DNA from 2 places in the Butyrivibrio sp. XB500-5 genome. Region 1 is predicted to be linked to the other one. Evidence: a T-box and tRNA genes for the amino acid it is inferred to sense, from the RefSeq annotation. Region 1 holds a T-box; the other holds one or more tRNA genes.
The links. The T-box of region 1 lies ahead of proS (proline--tRNA ligase). A T-box ahead of a tRNA ligase gene usually reads a tRNA of that ligase, here a tRNA-Pro.
Positions count from the first base shown of each region.

Region 2: it encodes a tRNA-Pro, which carries the amino acid that the T-box ahead of proS (proline--tRNA ligase) is inferred to sense. The anticodon was not compared.

Region 1 covers NZ_RAIS01000002.1:155,625-165,431, reverse strand. The annotation lists gene D6856_RS05510 (PEGA domain-containing protein) at 1-483, opposite strand, end outside; gene D6856_RS05505 (CCA tRNA nucleotidyltransferase) at 458-1,843, opposite strand; gene D6856_RS05500 (GGDEF domain-containing protein) at 1,945-3,666, shown strand; gene D6856_RS05495 (GGDEF domain-containing protein) at 3,659-5,350, shown strand; gene proS (proline--tRNA ligase) at 5,424-6,857, opposite strand; T-box leader at 6,945-7,151, opposite strand; gene D6856_RS05485 (hypothetical protein) at 7,317-8,402, opposite strand; gene D6856_RS05480 (DNA alkylation repair protein) at 8,529-9,200, opposite strand; gene D6856_RS05475 (sugar kinase) at 9,326-9,807, opposite strand, start outside.
Region 2 covers NZ_RAIS01000003.1:303,816-313,622, reverse strand. The annotation lists gene D6856_RS07845 (ABC transporter ATP-binding protein) at 1-12, opposite strand, end outside; gene D6856_RS07840 (ECF-type riboflavin transporter substrate-binding protein) at 17-574, opposite strand; gene D6856_RS07835 (GGDEF domain-containing phosphodiesterase) at 642-2,318, opposite strand; tRNA gene D6856_RS07830 (tRNA-Pro) at 2,659-2,731, opposite strand; gene D6856_RS07825 (hypothetical protein) at 2,870-3,547, opposite strand; gene D6856_RS07820 (substrate-binding domain-containing protein) at 3,685-4,752, opposite strand; gene D6856_RS07815 (hypothetical protein) at 4,899-5,324, opposite strand; gene D6856_RS07810 (transglutaminase domain-containing protein) at 5,346-6,401, opposite strand; gene D6856_RS07805 (hypothetical protein) at 6,450-7,364, opposite strand; gene D6856_RS07800 (LPXTG cell wall anchor domain-containing protein) at 7,499-9,280, shown strand; gene radA (DNA repair protein RadA) at 9,281-9,807, opposite strand, start outside.

The DNA.
Region 1 (9,807 bases):
TCCCTCGGCCATAACAAGGGTCCTAGCATCCATATTATAGAGCTCACCCTTAACCTTAGCCGTCTTATCCGCTCTTACAAGCTCATGATCTCTTGTATCATTAATAGCCCACGCATCCTTGGCAACAACCAGGGAAGTTATGTGCTTGGTGCTCTTAAGAAACTTAACGTCGACAACCTCTCCGACCTCCAAAAGACTCGGAGAAAGTGGAGCTTCCCATGCATCATACATCATGCTGGTGTTGTCATAATCAAGTGTATAGGTCTTTCCCGTTGAATGATTTCTGAATCTGATCTTCTTGGCATCAAGATCTATATCCCTTATGGCAGCTTTATCAGCACTGTCATACTTACCTATCATCGATATGCTTATCTTCTTATTGGTAGTAGCATATGCTTCTGCCCCCGGCACATTAGGGGTTAACATGGCAAAAGAAATTGCTACTGCCAGGACCGTTTTAATTATCCGATGATTTCTTTTCATGATCTACTCCTTGCTCATGCTCCTTCATGAATACATTTTTTAGGCGCTCCGGCTCTAAAAGATACTCTTTGGTGTTATGCGCAGGTTCATCAATGACATCCTTAAGCATCGCATTTAAAATATCGCCTATCTGCTTGCCGGGAGCTATTCCGAGACTAATAAGCTCTTTTCCCCCGACAGCAAGCTGCTTAAGTGTCACGCAATCATTCTCTTTTATTATTTTATCATAAAGAACTCTTATATCCTTAAGTGCTTGCAACTTCTCTTTTTGATAATAAGAACTCTGTGCCATTGTGTCGGCATATTTTACGTCGAGAAGAAGCGGAAAATCCTCCACTCCCACTCTGTTCATGGCTCTTCTGACGCTCCTTGGTTCCGCGGGGAATCTGTCGTCGTGATATTTGATCAGATTGCAGACTCTGTCCATGGTATCTCTGTCAAACTTAAGTCTTCTGAAGATATCATGTGCCATATCGGCTCCGAGAGACGCATGTCCGTGAAAATGGTCTATTCCGGCTTCGTCCGTCGTTTTCGTTTCGGGCTTACCTATATCATGAAGAAGCATTGAAAGTCTAAGCACTTTATCGGCTCTTACATGTTCCAACGCTTTAACTGTATGTGTTCCGACATCGTATAGATGATGTGGATTGTTCTGCTTTGTTTTCATGCAGGCATCGAATTCGGGAAGTATAACCTTGGTGATCCCAAGTTCATATAGATCCATGAATTTTTCGGGATGATTCGATTCAAGAAGCTTGATAAGCTCAACCTGTACTCGCTCTGCGCTTATCTTTTTTAGCGTCGGTGCAAGCTCTTTTATTGCTTCCTTAGTCTCTTTTTCTATAGAATAATCAAGCTGAGCGGAGAATCTGACTGCTCTCATTATTCTGAGTGCGTCCTCTGAAAAACGTTCGTGAGCATTTCCGACACATCTTATGAGTTTATTATTAAGGTCTTCGACTCCGCCAAATCTGTCGATAAGCCCCTCTTCTTCGTTGTAGGCCATCGCATTTATCGTGAAATCTCGCCTTCTCATGTCTTCGGTGAGATTCTTGGTAAAAGTAACTTCGCTTGGATGTCTGCTGTCTTCGTACTTTCCGTCTATACGATATGTGGTAACTTCATAACCCTCTTTTCCCATCATTACCGTAACGGTTCCGTGCTCTATTCCCGTATCTATAGTTCTTCTGAAAAGCTTCTTGGTATCCTGAGGAAGTGCATTGGTAGTGATATCCCAATCCATCGGCTCTCTTCCAAGAAGTGCATCTCTCACACAACCACCGACGATATAGGCCTCAAATCCCGCCTCGTGCATGGTGTCCAATATCTTTTTTGCATTTTCCGGCATTCTAATAATCATATTCTCATAATAGCCCAAAGACCGATACTTGTGAAGAATTGTCTAGGAATTTTCTTTCTCAGGTTATATACTAATGTTAATGATATTATGAGGGTTTAAATATGAAATTCAGAAAAAACACCAGGTTTGTCGCTATACTTTTGCTTGCGATATTTTTTCTTTTAATAATGGCGCTTTTAAAGGTTATAGATAATTCCTACTCTTACAGCTCATCTCTTACTACTCTTGAGGACAGATGGACTGTTTCTTTAAATGACGATGTTTTGAAAACGTCGTCCGTTCTTCATGAAGTAAATATTCCCGTGATCAATGAAGGCGATTCTCTTGTGCTTACAAGAACCATCCCGTATATTTCAGGCAACTCCTGCTGCCTTTACTTTTTCACCAAGCATGCGACCGTAGATGTTTATGTCGGAAAAGATCTTATCTATTCTTACGGACGTGATATCTACGAGAAATACCGCGAATGCCCCGACAGATTCAACTGTGTTTCTCTTACCGGTTCTCACTCCGGGAACCGCTTAAAGGTTGTTCTTACCGGAACAAGAAGAGCTTCCTTTTCTTCGCTTTCAGAGTTCGTTCTTGGCAGCAGAGTAGATATTCTTTCATATCATCTTTTACAAAACTCGGTAAGTATTTTCTCGGGCATCTTTTTATCTGTGCTCGGACTTATACTTATCATTATTTCTCCTTACATGTACATATATCACGACAGAGAGCTAAGGCTCTTTTTCAGCGGACTTACTTCATTTTTGCTCGGTCTGTTTATTCTTGGACAGTACGGACTTATCGACATGCTGATCAATAATCCGCATGCCAATTCCGTCGCCGAGTACGCGTCTTTTGTATGTATTCCGATCTCCATAACGGGATATCTGTTTTCGGTATTCCCAAAAAGGAGCAGGCCTCTGTTTCAGCTTATGTTCTTGTATAACATTGCTTTCTTTATTGTTCTTTTTATTCTGAATAATCACAACATCATAAAGTTTTCGGATGTGACAACATATATTCAGGGTTCGATCATTATTCAGAGTATTATCGCGATCATTCTTATGTACAGGGAACGAGAGCATTTCTTTACTTCCGACGATCACAACACGACTTCGGATCTCTTTTTCATACTGGGACTGCTCGCTTTCATGATCTTCGCGATCTCCGATATATTTGTTTACGATTATCACAAATATAAGAGTAACTCCGGAAACATCTTCCTCTACGGAAGCGGCTTTACTTTCGGTGCGCTCTTGTTTGTATCTTGTCTTATCATCAGTTATCTTTTCTACAGCATATACAACAACAATTATGCTTCAATGAAAAGACAGATGGTTGACCTTGCTTATACCGATCCTCTGACAGGACTTGCCAACAGAGCAAGATGTGAGCAGATAATGCAGGTTATTTCAAATGAGCACAGTCTCTACACAATATTCAGTATCGACCTGAATAAGCTTAAAGTAGTAAACGACACTTACGGCCACCACGAGGGCGACCGCCTTCTAATGGGCTTTTCGACAATACTTACCAACTGTTTCTGGGATGCAAATCTTATCGGAAGAATGGGCGGCGATGAATTTATCGTTATTCTTCTTGATGAGCAGGCTTCTCACTGTACCAAGAGAATTCATGAATTCTATGCTCTTTTGTCCGAATGGAACAGGAAAGAGCAGGTGTTCCAATACAGTGCTTCGTATGGCTATGCCTACAGCTACGAGGTTCCCAACAGTTCAGCTCAGGAAGTTTACATGCTTGCGGATTCACGTATGTACGAGATGAAGAAAGAGCATCAGCAAAACAAGGAAATGGGGGTGCCGTTCCATGCGTAAAACAGTTACTTTCATAGGAATATCCACCCTTTTCATCGTATTGCTCTTCTCGGCGTTTTTCACTTTGCTTCGCTTTGAAAAGCAATATCCTCTGTATTCGCTGGAAAAAGGCTGGGTTGCAACCTACAGAAATCAGCAATATCTCAATACCGAATTGGGAGCTCTCAGCGATCAGATAGGTGTTTCTTTTTCGCGAGGAGACAAGATCACGTTGACGCTTCCAAAGCTGCTTAAGTCTTGCGAAGCTCCGTTCCCTTATCTTATTTTCAAGACCGAATGCTGTTCCTATGAGGTCTTCCTCGACGGCAAGCTTATCGCCTATGAAGGACTCGACGCGGTAGCAAACGGCTCCTACATCGGAAACGGATACAATATTGTTCCTCTTGAACCTGATTATGCGGGCAAAAAACTCTCCATAAACCTCTACGTAACCGAGAACAACACAAAGGCAAACGTAGTAAACATGATGATGGGAGATTTTGACGACCTATACAGAAACCTTATGTATACGGCAACTTTTCCTCTGATAACGGGTATCTTCCTTATCGTTTTCGGTCACATCTTCCTGCTTATCTCACTTGTTTTCTACATGAGATCGTCAGATGTGTTCAATCAGATCGTATGCTCGATTATAGGTATTTTGCTTGGTTTATGGCTGCTCACGGAATTTGACTGCTTCACTTTCCTTTTGGACAAAGCGACAGCAACCTTCATCGGGTACTCCGCTCTGTATTTGCTTGTTCCGACTATTTATTCACTTATATACAGCCTACACAAGCGCTATGACGGACTTGTCCTTTCGATAATGGGATACGGTTCGCTGGCTTTCAGCTTCCTGTTCATTGCGCTTCACCTTACGGACAAGGTTCATATTCACCACTTTATCATCCCTTATTATTTACTTGCGTTGATAAGCTTCTTGTTCCTTGTCGTTTATGACTTTATTGATTTTAAATCCAAATCCAAGAATCCTACTACTCAGATACTTATGTTTGGATTGACGCTTCTTTCGATATCGCTGATACTTACAGCCTTGACCGATGTGACGAGACCAAACCTGGATTGCCGAGACAACATCCTCATGACAAATGTGATCCCTGCGACCGCGATGTTCTTTGTCATCACGCAGCTACTTAATCACTTCGTCTTCATGACAAGGATATATGCTCAGAGAAAAGAGTATGCTTCTCTTGCTCAGATTGCTTTTGAGGATGCTCTTACGCAGCTCCCCAACAGAGCCTGCGCTGATAAAAGACTTGCAGACCTTGATGAATCCGATTCTGATTTCTGTATTGTCAGCCTTGATCTGAACGGACTAAAAGAGGTTAACGACAACGACGGACATCCTGCCGGAGATAAGCTTCTTAAGAGCTTCTCATCCGCTCTTTCGAGCACCTTTAAAGGCTTAGGAGAGTGCTTTAGGATCGGTGGCGATGAATTTATGGTAATCTCCGATTCGATAGACAAGGACAAGGTTGTCAGTCTCCTTGATCTTTTGGATAAAAAGCTTTTGGATCTTGATAAAGAAGATCCCGGCATTAACCACAGCGTTTCTCACGGCTTCGCTTTCAGATCGGAAGCGGAAGATAAAGATACTCACGCAGTATTCATGCTGGCGGATCAGAGAATGTACAACAACAAAAAGACGTATTACGCTAGGAAAAACATAAGTAAAACCAAGTAAAAAAATAAGGCAGTGTGGAATGATGAAAATCCACACTGCCTTTATTATTGATATTATCTTTTTGTTATCCGGATCAATATGCTCTTCCCCAGTAAACCATCTTCTTTGCAGGCTTGCCGCAGATAGGGCAAACGTCTGAGATGTTCTCCTGCTCGAAAGGCATACAACGGCTTGTTACGTTGAACTCTTCCTTGATCTTGTCTTCGCACTCGCGGTCTCCGCACCACATAGCCTTTACAAAGCCCTTTGTTTCTTTGAAGTTCTCTGCAAACTCTTCTTTGTTGTGAGCAACGAATGTGTGCTCCTCGAGGTGCTTCTTTGCTCTTGCAAGCATGTCGTTCTGGATCTGATCAAGAAGCTCTCCGACTTTAGCTGCTACGTCTGAGATCGCGCACTCAATCTTCTCTCTTGTATCTCTTCTTACAAGTACGCACTTACCTGCCTCGAGATCCTTAGGTCCGATCTCAACACGGATCGGAATACCTCTCATCTCCTGCTCGGCGAACTTAAATCCGGGTGTTCTGTCTGTATCGTCTGTCTTTACTCTGTAATCAGAAAGGCTCTTTGCAATACCGTATGCGGCATCAAGAACGCCCTCTTTCTTCTGCTGGATAGGAATAACAACAACCTGGATAGGAGCGATCTTAGGAGGAACAACAAGTCCGGAGTTGTCTCCGTGTACCATGATCATAGCTCCGATAGTACGTGTTGTAAGTCCCCATGAAGTCTGATTTACATAGTGAAGCTGGTTGTCTTTACCTGCATACTGGATACCGAATGCCTTTGCAAATCCATCGCCAAAGTTGTGGCTGGTAGCGCTCTGAAGAGCTCTTCCGTCATGCATAAGAGCTTCTACTGTGTATGTAGCCTCTGCTCCCGCAAACTTCTCTTTATCTGTCTTCTGACCTTTGATAACAGGGATAGCCATATCATTCTCAAGGAAGTCAGCGTATACATTGAGCATCTGCTGTGTACGCTCTTCAGCCTCTTCGAATGTTGCGTGTGCTGTGTGGCCTTCCTGCCAAAGGAATTCACGGCTTCTAAGGAAAGGTCTTGTCTCTTTTTCCCATCTAACAACGCTGCACCACTGGTTAAGAACCTGAGGGAGGTCTTTGTATGAATGGATCTCTCCCTTGTAGTAATCGCAGAAAAGTGTCTCTGATGTGGGACGAACACAATATCTCTCTGTAAGAGGCTCCATTCCTCCGTGTGTAACCCATGCAACTTCAGGTGCAAAGCCCTCTACGTGATCCTTCTCCTTCTGAAGAAGTGACTCGGGAATGAACATGGGAAGGTAAGCGTTCTGAACTCCCGTTGCCTTAAATCTTGCATCAAGGTGCTTCTGAATGAGCTCCCAGATTGCATAGCCCGCAGGCTTAATTACCATACATCCCTTGATGTTGGAATAGCTTACGAGGTCTGCCTTGATACATACGTCGGTATACCATTGTGTGAAATCTTCATCCATGGATGTGATCTCTGATACAAGTTTCTTGTTGTCAGCCATGTCTTTTCTCCTTTTTCGTGATTGTTCTCGCAGTTTGCGAGGTCGTTAACTTGAAGCAGACACGAATAAAAAAATCTTCGTGTCCCTAACAGGGACCGAAGATTTCGGCGGTACCACCCTATTTAAACTTAGCTCTTGCCAAGTTTCACTTCATTTAACACCCTTAACGCGGGATACGCCGTATTTTCATACGGGACTCCAAGGTAGGTTCGCTGTTTGGTCGTAAGAGCCTCGCACCAACGGCTCTCTCTCTGAAACGCTTACGCAGTTACTGATCCTCTTCAACGTCATATTATTTTAAAAATGATTTTATTAACATTTATGTACCTTGTCAAGGGGCGACGCGTTCCGCCTATATTTCACTGCCAAGACAAAACAATCTCTTTAAATCTGGGAAGACATATTTCGCATAAGCCATATTCTTCCGTAGATACAATTCCGCCACGACCAAGCCTTCTTCTATACGGAGACATCGATTCCTACGGGAGACATGGGTGCTACTGTGGTTCCTCCTGCTGCCGCTCCGGGCATGGAGATTATAGGAGTAACTGACTGAGCACCTGCTTTAAATACAGGCGCGGAGCTTCCTGAAATCGCACTGCTTGCAGCATTTGCGGAACCGTTTTTCTTGGATTCCTCATAGGCAAAGAGCTTTTTAAGATATTCCTTGTCGGCTTCGGCAATTTCTTTCAGTTCCTTGGTGCGATGCTTGATCTTAAGCATCTTAAGATCGTCTTCGGACATATTGGGATCGGGAGCGTACATAGTTTCTGCAAGATCTGTAAGATCAAGCTCTTCCATCATACTTTCCATCTCTTCCGAAAACTCACTCATAAGCTCTGTTAATGCTTCACCTTCTGACTCCGGAACATCTACCGAAACATCTTGTATTTGAGGACCTTCCAATATGAATTCTTCCTCAAAGTCCATATCATCAAAAGGCTCTTCGAGCATTTCCTCTTCGTCTATCTCCTCTTCTGATGCTTTCTCATCTTCAGAAACACTGTCGTCTTCACGCTCTTCAAGCGCTTCGCCGATACCCACGGAGCCACGTTCTATCATCTCTTCCTGCTCAAGGTGATGAACTTTCTTTCTGGCGACTTTGACCATGGCATTGGCATGATCTATAGCAAGCTGTATTTCTTCTTCGTCGTATTCGCCGCTTCCTTTAAGACGCTTAAGTCTCATTACTTCACGTCTTGCGGATTGCACAGCTTTCCTTGCACTTACGCTATTTTTACTTCGTATTATCATCGAAGATATTTTTTTGAAATTGTATTGGAGTTTCTTTTTCTGAAGAGATGTTGCTTTGGATTTATTTCTGGCTGCGCGCAGTTTCTCTGCATAGCACATACTCTGATCTGCTACGCTCTTTTCTCGCTCCGCTTTTCTCATCTCATATTCTAATTTCGCAAGGGATTCCTCGGGCTCAGACTTAGGCTCAGCTTTCCTATTAACCCGCACGCTGTTCGCATTAGATATCGATTCAACTACTTTTTCATATTTTTCATATGAAAATAAGTCTCTCATGATCTCGATAGACATATGCATCCTCCTTGACGCTCTTTGGCAAATCCGTTTGTCAAAACTATCTCATATCATATATCGACATTTTTTGAATATAATTAAGGGATATACTGATTATTTTGATCAGTATATCCCCGGATTATCTCATCTGAATGTTTTAAGGTATTCTTTGTGTTTATCTGTAACCCTGAAGCTCTCAACAGCTTTCTGAATTGCCTTTTTGTGGACCCATTCGTTAAGCTTTCGATCTTCAATATATTTAACGCTCGCGTCGTATTGTTTGGCAAGTGCTGTCGCGAAATACCAAGCCACCATCATCTTAAGGTAATAATCTTCGCCCTTTTTGGATGCAACAAGCTCTAGGTATTCTTCTTTGAAATCGTCATCCAAAAATTCATTCATAAGCATGCGCATGCCAAAACGCGCAGTGTAGACATGGTCTGATGCGATCCACTTCTTGATATACGGAAGGAGCTTTCCATGATTCTTTTTAAAGCATTTTGGCGTAGCCTGATCTGAAACCGGCCAGCAATCCACATACGGAAGGAACTTCTCAACTTCGGTAATGCACTCATCAAAATCTTTGATAAGTGAAACAACAAAGAAATGAACAAGGTTCTCTTCATAGTACTTATGCGGAAGCTCGCTTAAAAACTCATCCCTTATATCGCTCTTAAAGACTTCTTTTGCAACATCACGCATCTTGGGCGTTCTGACTCCAATTATTGTCTCGGGCGCTATATTTGGAACAAGCTTAGCTTGAAATTCCTTGTATTTAGCATCTTTTTCTTTTAATAGCATCTCATAAACTGTCATGAAATTATTATATCAAAAAAGGACCGAGGGTGGTCCTTTTTTGGGTCTGCGAGAGGGATCTCGCATATAGAGGTTTTTATAATGGAAATACGTTATGGCGAACGTAAATCGGCTTATTTATGCCCTCAGCGATTAAGCTCACTTATAGGGCCTTTAGCGCAGTGATTCTTAATAATACTGTCTATCTCTTTTAGATCACTGGCCGGTAGATCTCCGGGAATGGTATTCTTGACACTTGATGTGGCATTTCCATAGGCAAGCGCTTTGCCGGCATCCCCGTACTTAAGGATTCCGTATAGCACGCCTGATACATAAGCATCTCCGGAACCTATTCTGTCTATAACATCGATATCTTTATAGGGCGCCTCGGTGTAGAACTTATCAGTCTTGGCGTCATATATCGTTGATGTAAAATTATGCTTTCTGGGACTTATGACTTCCCTCTGTGTCGTGCAGACTATCTTTACCGGATAGTCTGTTGTGTAACTCTTCATAATATCCGCAAGCTCACCGCTTTTTTGCATCATTCTTCTTGATGTCTCTTCCGAAACAAAAAGAATATCCACATACGGAAGTATATTATTTATAGCAGTGCGGGCTTCCTCTT
Region 2 (9,807 bases), on a different contig from region 1:
ATTTTCAACCAATGAATTATTCCTCCGCCTTTAAATTCGATGATTTACCGGAAATACTTGAATATGCAACCATAAGAAGTGTTCCGAGTATTCCGATGATGAGAATGTTGCCGAAGAAAGCAAACATACCCTGAACAAATACCTTATTTACAGGCTCTTTATAGATCAGGATATCCAAAACAGGTGCTGCGAGAATCCATGCAACCGCATTGGACACTATATTTACAAGGATAAAGAGAATGATGTTCTTACCCTTTGTAAAGCCGCCCTCCTGCACTGCAAACTTCTTGGCAAAGAAGCCGATGGCCGCGCCAACGATAGCCTCAGGGAAAACCCAGCTCCACCAAACAGAGCCGTAGAATATCGCATCACCGAGCGCATGTCCGATAAGGCCGATTCCTGCACCTACGAAAGGACCAAACACCGCCGAAAAGAATGCAAGAATAGCCATTCTTACCTGAAGTGCGGTATTGGGTACGATCACAAGCGGAATCTGAGCGTTGGTGAGAACAACAAAAAGAGCTGTTCCGATTCCTAAAGCAACTACTTCCTTAATTCCAAACTTACCCTTCATAACAATTCCTCCATAAAAGTGAATTTTGCAAAAACAATTATAACCAAAATAGTCTTTGAATCAACTATCAGACTCCGTCCTTGTATTTCTCTTCAAAATCCTTAACGGGCATAGGCATATCAAAGTAATATCCCTGGAACAGCTTACAGCCCATCTCTTCAAGGAAAGCAAGCTGATCTTTGGTCTCTACGCCTTCCGTAATAACACCCATTCCAAGCTCATGAGCCATGTCTATGGTATAGTTCAGTATTACCCTGGCTCTCTTATGATCCTCCGTCTTTTTAAGAAAGCCCATATCGATCTTGAGAACATCGGCGTTGATATCTTTTAGCATATTAAGTGATGAATAGCCGCTGCCGAAGTCGTCGATCTCAACGAGGAAACCGCTCTTTCTAAGGTCCATGATAAGCTTGGCGCACTTGTTGACGTCGGTTGTAACTGCGGTCTCCGTAATCTCAATATTGAGTCTTGCGGGGTTGATATCATATTTTTTCACAAGGTCATCAAACTCTTTTTTGATATCAAGGTAATAGATGTCCTTGGGCGATACGTTGACCGAAATAGAGAGTTTCTCCCACTTGGTGCCCTTCCACTTTGCAAGCTGCGCAGCGGCAAGCTCCCATATATATTTATCAAGCTTGTATATAAGATCTGCTCTTTCAAGAACGCTTATAAACACCTCGGGCTCGATAACTCCGTTCTCCGGGTGAAGCCATCTCGCCAGTGCCTCCGCTCCGAAGATTCTGCTGTCGGAATAGTGCTGTGGCTGCAGATATATGCCAAACTGTTTATTGATGATGGCAAAGTCAAAGCTCGACAGGATTTCTTTTTCCAAGAGAGCATTGATGAGCATGTCGTCATTGTACCAGGCAACCTCGCACACATTGTCTCTCTTGATGGTCTTGCAGGCCATATAGGCTCTGTCGCACATAAAAGACACGTCCATGCGTCTGTCATATATCTCGTACACACCTAGCTGAACGTGAATGGAATAGGTCCTGCTGGTAAGCCTGCTGGCGCGTTCTTTGACAGAAGCAATGATCTTCTTTTCATCGAAACGATCCTTGGGCATGCACAGAGCGAACTGGTCTCCGTTGATCCTTCCGTACACATCCTCCTCTTTTACCATCTGTGAAAGCATATCCGCGACGTTTATGAGGATGTCATTGCCTTTATTAAGTCCGAAAAGCTGGTTGATCAGCTTAAAATCTTTGATGTTGGAATAAACTATGATGTAGTCACGATCGGGCTCGGCTTCTTCAAGGAGTTTCCTTACCGCAGCGAAAAAGCCCTCTTTGTTATACAGCCTCGTAAGCTCGTCATGAGTAAGTCTGTACTGCTCCCCGAGGTCGTTGTCCATTGACTCGGAAACGTTCTGGATCACATACATGCTTCCGAGGATCTTGCCGTTATCATTAAGAACTTTGTATCTTACGTGATACAGTCTCTCTTTGTTGGAAGTCTTATAAACCTCGCACCAAGATGTCGTTCCTTCCTCAACGCCGAGGCTCCTCCTCCACGCATCGAAGGTATCGTAAAGAATTGTAAGATTATCTATAACACGGAACATGGTAAACGCGCGCTTGTTGGCGTAAATACAACGTCCGTTCTCATTCAGAAAAATAATGCCTTTTTCATCCTGCTGAATACCGCACGAAATGAGCTGTACGAGTTCCTCGCAGGAACTGTTTTTATCATAATATGCTGTTGTACCAAATAAGTTTTCAGGTTTCATTTCAGTCATTATAATTATTCTGCTTTTCTATTATGTTTTTAATGTACACAACTATTGTAAGTATACCATTTTGCGCGGGTTTCTAATAGTTTTTTTGTTGCTGTTTTTATGGGGATTTTTTTAGATGAGACATGCCGACAGAAACGCGGCATTCGCCGTATCCGGCATAAAAATGAGACATGCCGACAGACTCGCAGCATAGCTGCTCGTTGCCGCGGCATTCGCCGTATGTGTAAAATAAAACGGACAGCTGTTCCTGAGTAAACTCAGACAGCTGTCCGTTTTATTTTACACGCATGTCTCATTTTAACGCGCAAAAAAACCGCTCAAACTGAGCGGTTTTAAATAGTCGGAGTGACGTGATTCGAACACGCGGCCCCTACCTCCCTAAGATAGTGCTCTACCAACTGAGCCACACCCCGACGACGTTCTCCATTATATATCGTGCCAAATAGAAAAGCAATAACTTTTTCGAGAATTTTTTCTTTTTTTACAAAAATCGCTATAACGTGCATGGTTATGCCGTTTTAGCGCACTCAGTCAGCTCTTTTTTCACGGATTTATCTCTGTTCCTTGAGCTTTTGTCTTCTGGCGCCGGTAACATAGTGCCAGAGCACCAGGAGTATTATGACGATACCTCCGAAGACAAACTGTGGTTTTACTCCGAATGTAGCGGTCTCAGTGACCGGGACGTCGGGATATGTATCCCTATATAGGAGCATACTCGTACCCACCGTATCTGTATTTACCGAGAGCGTGTCGGCCTCGGTATCATAGTCCTCATACAGCGTACATGCACCGAGCGAATCCGTCATAAGATAGTATTCTCTGTTTTCCCTGATAAGATAGAGCGGGATCTCAATCTGGAGCTCAACATTTCCCGCAAGATTATCGATGGTAAGCTCCTCTCCCGCATCGACTCTTTTTACAGCGTTTGCCTCCAGGGCAATTCCTTCACTAAGCTCACCGAAGTTTTTCGAAGCCCTTGAAACAGCGGATGAAAGCGTATCGTATTCGGCTATTTCCTTAGGCTCATCTGACATAACAAAAGAAAAGGTGAGATTTGCATGTTCACCCTCAAGGATCTCTTCGAGCTCTTTTTTTGTAAAACAGGATTCGAGCAACTGCTCATAGTCTCCAAATCTGATGGTCGGAGCCGGAATATCGCTCCTACTCTCAGAAATAAGCTCTACGCTCACGATGCCGTCTCCATAGGTAATCTGTGTCGTATCGCGCATATTACCTCCGTGTGGAAAAGAATCGCCAACGCTGTCAAAAGTATCTGTATCAAAAGTATTATTAGGTGTATTTATATTTTACTATATAGACAATTTTCGGATTCTTAAAAGACTATAAAAATGAACCTTACCCATGATCAGTGAGCAAGGTTCTCCAGTATAGTCTGTGCATTGTCCGCAGTTACGGCCACGTAATCACATGGAATGTAATGCGGGTTATTCTCATTCTTAAGGTAAGCTGTCACGGCATCCGCAGTCGAGTGCGCCTGCTGAACGTAGTTGTTAAACACCGTTCCGGCCATCTGTCCTTCAAGTACCGCGATAAGTACATCGGTAAGAGCATCGACGCCGACGATCTTAATCTCTTTTCCCGCTCGTATTCCTGCTTTCTCTACAGCGGAAAGAGCTCCGAGCGCCATTGCATCGTTGTTGCAGAAAATTACTTCCGCATCGGGGTATTTCTGCAAAGCATCGGTTACCACATTCTCTGCTTCGGTCCTGTCCCAATCTGCAAAGGCTTTGAACACGCAATCACTCTCGATGCCTGCATCATTGAGCGCCTTAATACAATACTCCGTCCTAAACTGCGTATCGGCATTATCGGGATCGCCTTCAACCATAATGTACTGCGCAACTCCGTCGCCGTTCCTGTCTATGTTTTCTATTCCCAGATCTGCAATGATCTTGCCCTGAATGGTTCCGGACTGTCTGGCGTCACAGCCTACATAAGTGACGTTCCATTTGCCCTCTTCCCACCTGACTTCTTCATCTGCATCGGGTTCTCTGTTAATGTATACAAGCGGTATATCTGCCTCGACCGCCATATTGGTGATACTCTTTACATCTGACGGATCTACCGGATTGATGATCAGCGCATCGACACCCTCTTCAACAAACGATCTCACATGCCTGTCCTGAACAATCTCGCTGTCCGCAGAATCCAATATCACGATATTCTCTTTTGCAAATCCCTGATCCAATAAGTACGACTCCAGCTCTCGTCTGAAAAGAGTCATATAGTTATCCGAAAAGCGGTATATACAAACGCCGATCTTAACCTGTGAAAGATCAGACGCTATTACATCCTCTGTATCGTTTTTATCTTCCGTGAATTTGTGCTTTTCCTTATCCCCCATATGACAGCCTGTAACTACAAAAGCTATCAGCAGAGACATCACCCCTAAAGCCAATAACATCTTTTTCATTATCAAACTCTCCAAAAAAAGCTCCAAATATTTGAAACTAAATTTCACAACCAATTTAGTTTATCATCAAACATTATTCACCGCAAATAAAAAGCCCAACCCCAGGAGCAGCCTGAGTTTGGGCTCTATCTCGATAAAAATTGTCATCACTCTACTATCTTTCTGCCATCCGAATAAGTCAGTACCCAGTATCCCTTACCCGTTCCGCAATCTTCGTAGTAGGTTCTGTCTATTATGACCGGCTCGTCCTCGAAATCATCTTCCGAATCCACGCCTTCTTTTGCGCTGTCTTTTTTATCCAAATTGTCAAAGTATTCGTTCGCAGCTTTCATGGAAGTATCTTCATCCTTGAAAGAATCGGCGCCGTCTGTTATGTATCTGACTTCGTTGTTTTCTTTTACGATAGTCACTCCTTCGCTCACTTCGACAACGGGAATGTTCGAGTCGTTCTTAGCAGCGGAAGATATCATATCCTTATAAGCAGGCATGATTGCGCACAATAATATATTAAATAAAAGAACGCATACCAGAGCGCCTAAGAATACGACTGATATTCCAAATATCCTCCTCATAAAAAAGCTCCTTCCGAAATCTCAAAAACTGACAGTGATCGCTGCTGCCTTCTCAAGCGGCTTGGCGGGATAACTCTGATAGGTCTGCTTGTAATAGCCGTCTCCCTTGGCATCCTGCATCTCAGCATCAAACACATACCAGTTTTCGTTTATCTTAACCTCTGTCCATGCATGAGGTGTCTTTCCTCCAAGCGATGACAATACGGTTCCCGTACATACCTTGGAATCATACCCAAGTCCCTTGGCCATGTAAGCAAAAGCCGCTGAGTAATTGTAGCAGTTACCCTTGCTTTCCATAAGCATGTCCTTTGCATACTCTCCGGTCCAATCTCCCACCGGAACTTCGTTGTTTCTTTCATATGATGAAAAATCAACCAGATATTTAAAGCACCTCTCAAGCTGTGCATTCTGCGTCATCGTTTCATCCGTTGCAAATTCAAGCACCGAAGCGATGAGCTTTTTAAGCTCAGTGTCAGGCTCAGAATAGCTTCCGTCTGCCTCTCTCCACTTAACGCCATACTTGGTATGGATGAAATGCTCTCCGGGAACATCTTCCAATTTGAGGTTCTGCTCCGCCTGGCTCTTAACGACCGCTCTGATGTCATCCTTGAGCTTTCCTCCGACGCCCGTTAGCGCATATTCTCCGATCTTCGTCACAGAAGAAGGAATCATAGCCCCGTCAAGCTGAGGCGGGAAGCACAAAAGCTCGGTCATATCCTTGTTATACAAGCAGTCACTGTAAGAAGCATAAAAAGGATTGTTCTCGCTCACCGTTATCGAACGAAGCTTCATAAGCCCCTTGAACGCGCCCGGTGTTATCTCGGTAACGTCACTTCCGATATGAACGGTGGTTATGTCAACATTCCTTCTAAACGTCGACTGATCGATCTTGGATGCCCCCGAGACACTTCCGACAGTTGCTCCCGTAGCGCTTCCTGCGCCTGCTCCCGAAACATTTCCGGCTGCGTTTACCTTAACACTGCACATCCCTGTCAAAAGAGCTATCGAAAGAAGAGCCGCTACTGCCTTAAGCCCGATCGTTATTCTTTTTTTATTGTCAAAAAAACTTGTTGTCATTTCGGTCCTCTATAGCTGTTTAATCTTAATCTATCAAAAAAAGAATTATCACTTCGTCGCCTTCGGCTTTTGCGTAGCAACTTCAAATTTATATCTTATCTTTGCGTATGAAACGGCATCCTTGGCATTACCGCCTTCATTGGGATGCTTACCGTATCCGGCTGCCGCGATCATCGGATCTCCGTAGCCTTCTTTTCCGTCCACGATCACCTGGCACCACTGATCTTCCCACTGATTGATGTTCTTATGAACCCAGTTTATTCCAAGATAATCAAGAATAAGTCCCAGCGCTCTGGTTGAACCTGCGCATGAATACTGGCCCCCGATGAACACTCCGTAAGCCGTTCTATACATCTTTCCTTCCGTCGTGTATGTTCCGAGGTCGCAATAAGCTTTTACAACGCCCGCTGCGTATGCTACCTTCTCAACCTCTTTTATCTCCTTGGTCTTAGACTTGGATTTGGAAGACTTTGACGAAGAAGAACTGCTGCTCTTTGAAGTATCCGAAGCCTCGGCTGCATTATTGATCGCCGCAGCTATCTGCTTGGCAATGCTTCTTGCCTGAATTTCCTGATCGTAGGTCATTCCACCGTTGTCATGCTTGGTCTTTGGAATAACCACAACGCCTTCATCTCCGGTCGGAACCACGAACTCAGTGCTGTCACCGATAAGTCTGTTCGCAACTCTCTTCTCTTTTTTTCCGAAAAGAACCCAGTGCTCGATAAGCTTATTGGCATCCGTTCCGAAGGCCTGCCTTAAATCGGCATAATTAAGATAATAAAAAAGCGGATTATACTCAGATTTATAGTCCACACCGTTATAGACGGTAGTGGCCTTTGAAAAAGCTGTATAAGGATCGTCCGCGGCATGAATCTCCAAAGAACACACCTCGGAAAACATAATGAATAAAGTGAGCGCAAATGCCGATAATACGGCGAATGCTGATCTGATAATTTTCTTCATAAGCACAGACTTACCCCTCTTTAGAATTTCTATATAAAATTTATCGACATTATTTACAAAAAGTTTAGTTTTTGTGTTATTATATTCGAGTATGTTCGATTTAATGTTTTTTTGAATATTTGGGGAGCACTTTAATGATTAAGAGAAAGAACAGATCCGCGGCGCTATTATTGGCTTTTTTTCTCATATTTGGTTTTACGGCATTACAGTTATCGCCGATTATAGCCTACGCTGAGACACCGGGGTCCGATACGACCACCGAAGAAAATGATACAAATGATATAAAAGAGGACGATTCGTCCGCATCAAACAGCTCATCTACTTCAGATCCTTCAGTCACAGATCCCATCCCGGAAGAAAAAAAGGATACAGATAACGATAAAGAAGAAATTGTCCCTACGGAAACCAAAAACAAAAATATAGTTTCCGATAAAGAAGCCACACCCGAAATCTCGAAAATTCCCGCTGAAACTCCCACTGAAACTCCTGAAAAAACAACACCCGTGGATGCTCCTATAGTTACAGATATACCGGTAGAAACTCCGAAGATCGAAGAGCCTACCGCCGATACAAGAAAACTCCCCACTGTCACATACAGTACGGCAAACTTCTATATTCTCAATGAGATAAACGCAGATATCCCGGAAGAGCCGGCTAATCATTCAAGTGATAACTACAGCAGTGCAATCACGATAGATGAAGCTATCCCCAACGATTACAGATACTATTCCCCCATCGTTGACGGAAGTGGTTCGGAAGACAGCCTTAAGGATGATAACATCACGGCTGCCAACGCGGTATCCGGTTATCTTCACAACATTCCAACCGCTGAAGACATCAAGAATGTCATCCCCACTTTTGATCCCGAGAATCAATTCGTTATATGGTACGTCAAAAAAGTTCAGAAATCAGGCGTTCATGTTGACGGTGTTATAAGAAATAAAGCTTCTTCGCAGGAAATAATACCCGAAGATTATCCCAATGTTTCCATAGAGATCTATACGACCTGCGAGGAAACAGATATCGAATATGACGGAAAAGAGCACATCATAGGCGGTTTCAATATCGTTGTAAAAGACCTTGATAACAAGAGGCCTTCTCTCAGGAATATATTCAATGCACTCGGAGAACTTCTGACTGTTGAAGCCTATGCCGGAACAAACGGCTCCGGAACGTATTTCTCCAACAACGGCATCAATTACTGGGTTAACATCGATGCAGCTTATGTAGTGGCATCTGAGATCAAGACTTATACAATACCTTTCCTGTTTAACGGAAAAGAGATTTCTCCCGAGGAGATCTCGGTAAGCTACGAGAAAGACGGCGAGTGGTTCAAACTCCCTGCCAGCGTCATCACTCAGCAAAAGCCCACCACAGCCAAGGTTAACGTTAAGCAGAGAAACCTCACGCTTGAAGCCGGAACTACCGTTAAGAACTACGACGGTTCTACAATAACCAATGATAAAGTAAGCATCACATCAGGCTCTCTTCTTGAAGGCCACAAGCTTAAGAACGTTGTTATCAACGGAAGCCAAAGTGTTATCGGCTCATCCAAGAACGAGATCGCATCATTTATAATTGTTGATGAGAACGGAAAAGACGTAACATCACTCTACAATGTAAAATGTGTTGCCGGAAAGCTTGAATTTGTCGATGACGGAACCTATACATCCTATACCGAAGACGGCCAGGACAGTGATCCCAATAATATCGCAGCAAATGCCATTAAGAAAACTGTGATCACTAAAGCATTAGAAGAAAATGACACCGATGTAAAAATACTCGGCGCCACTAAGAAATTACCAAGAATGGGCCAGACAGGCGATGAAACAAACATCGCGGGAAGAATCATCGCGATCATCTCTTCCACCGCTGCCATAGTCATTCTGATTAAGAAAAAGAAATCAAGTATTTAATTAAATATAGTTCATAGCATCAACTACAGAAGCCACTCCTATTATATTTATATCGGGGTGGCTTTTCTTTATTTTTGCGCAAAGAGCCTTGGGAACGATACAAGTCTTAAAGCCAAGCTTTTTGGCTTCCGAAACTCTCTGCTCAGCCATATTTACGGCTCTTACCTCTCCCGAAAGTCCAACCTCACCGAATGCTATCATATCATCGCTTATCGGCTTATTCTTAAAGCTTGAGATAATAGCCATGCAGATTCCCAGATCAAGCGAAGGTTCCGCTATCTTCATTCCGCCCGCAAGATTGATATATGCGTCATAATCTCCGAGCTGAAGTCCTATTCTCTTTTCAAGAACAGCCATTAACAAGTTGACTCTGTTATAATCCGTTCCGTTTGCCTGGCGCCTCGGAAAGCCGAAATTACTTCTGCACACAAGTGCCTGAAGCTCGATAAGAATGGGCCTTGTTCCTTCTACAGAGCATGTAACTATAGAGCCGCTGGAATTCTCCGGTCTTCCCTCAAGCATAAACT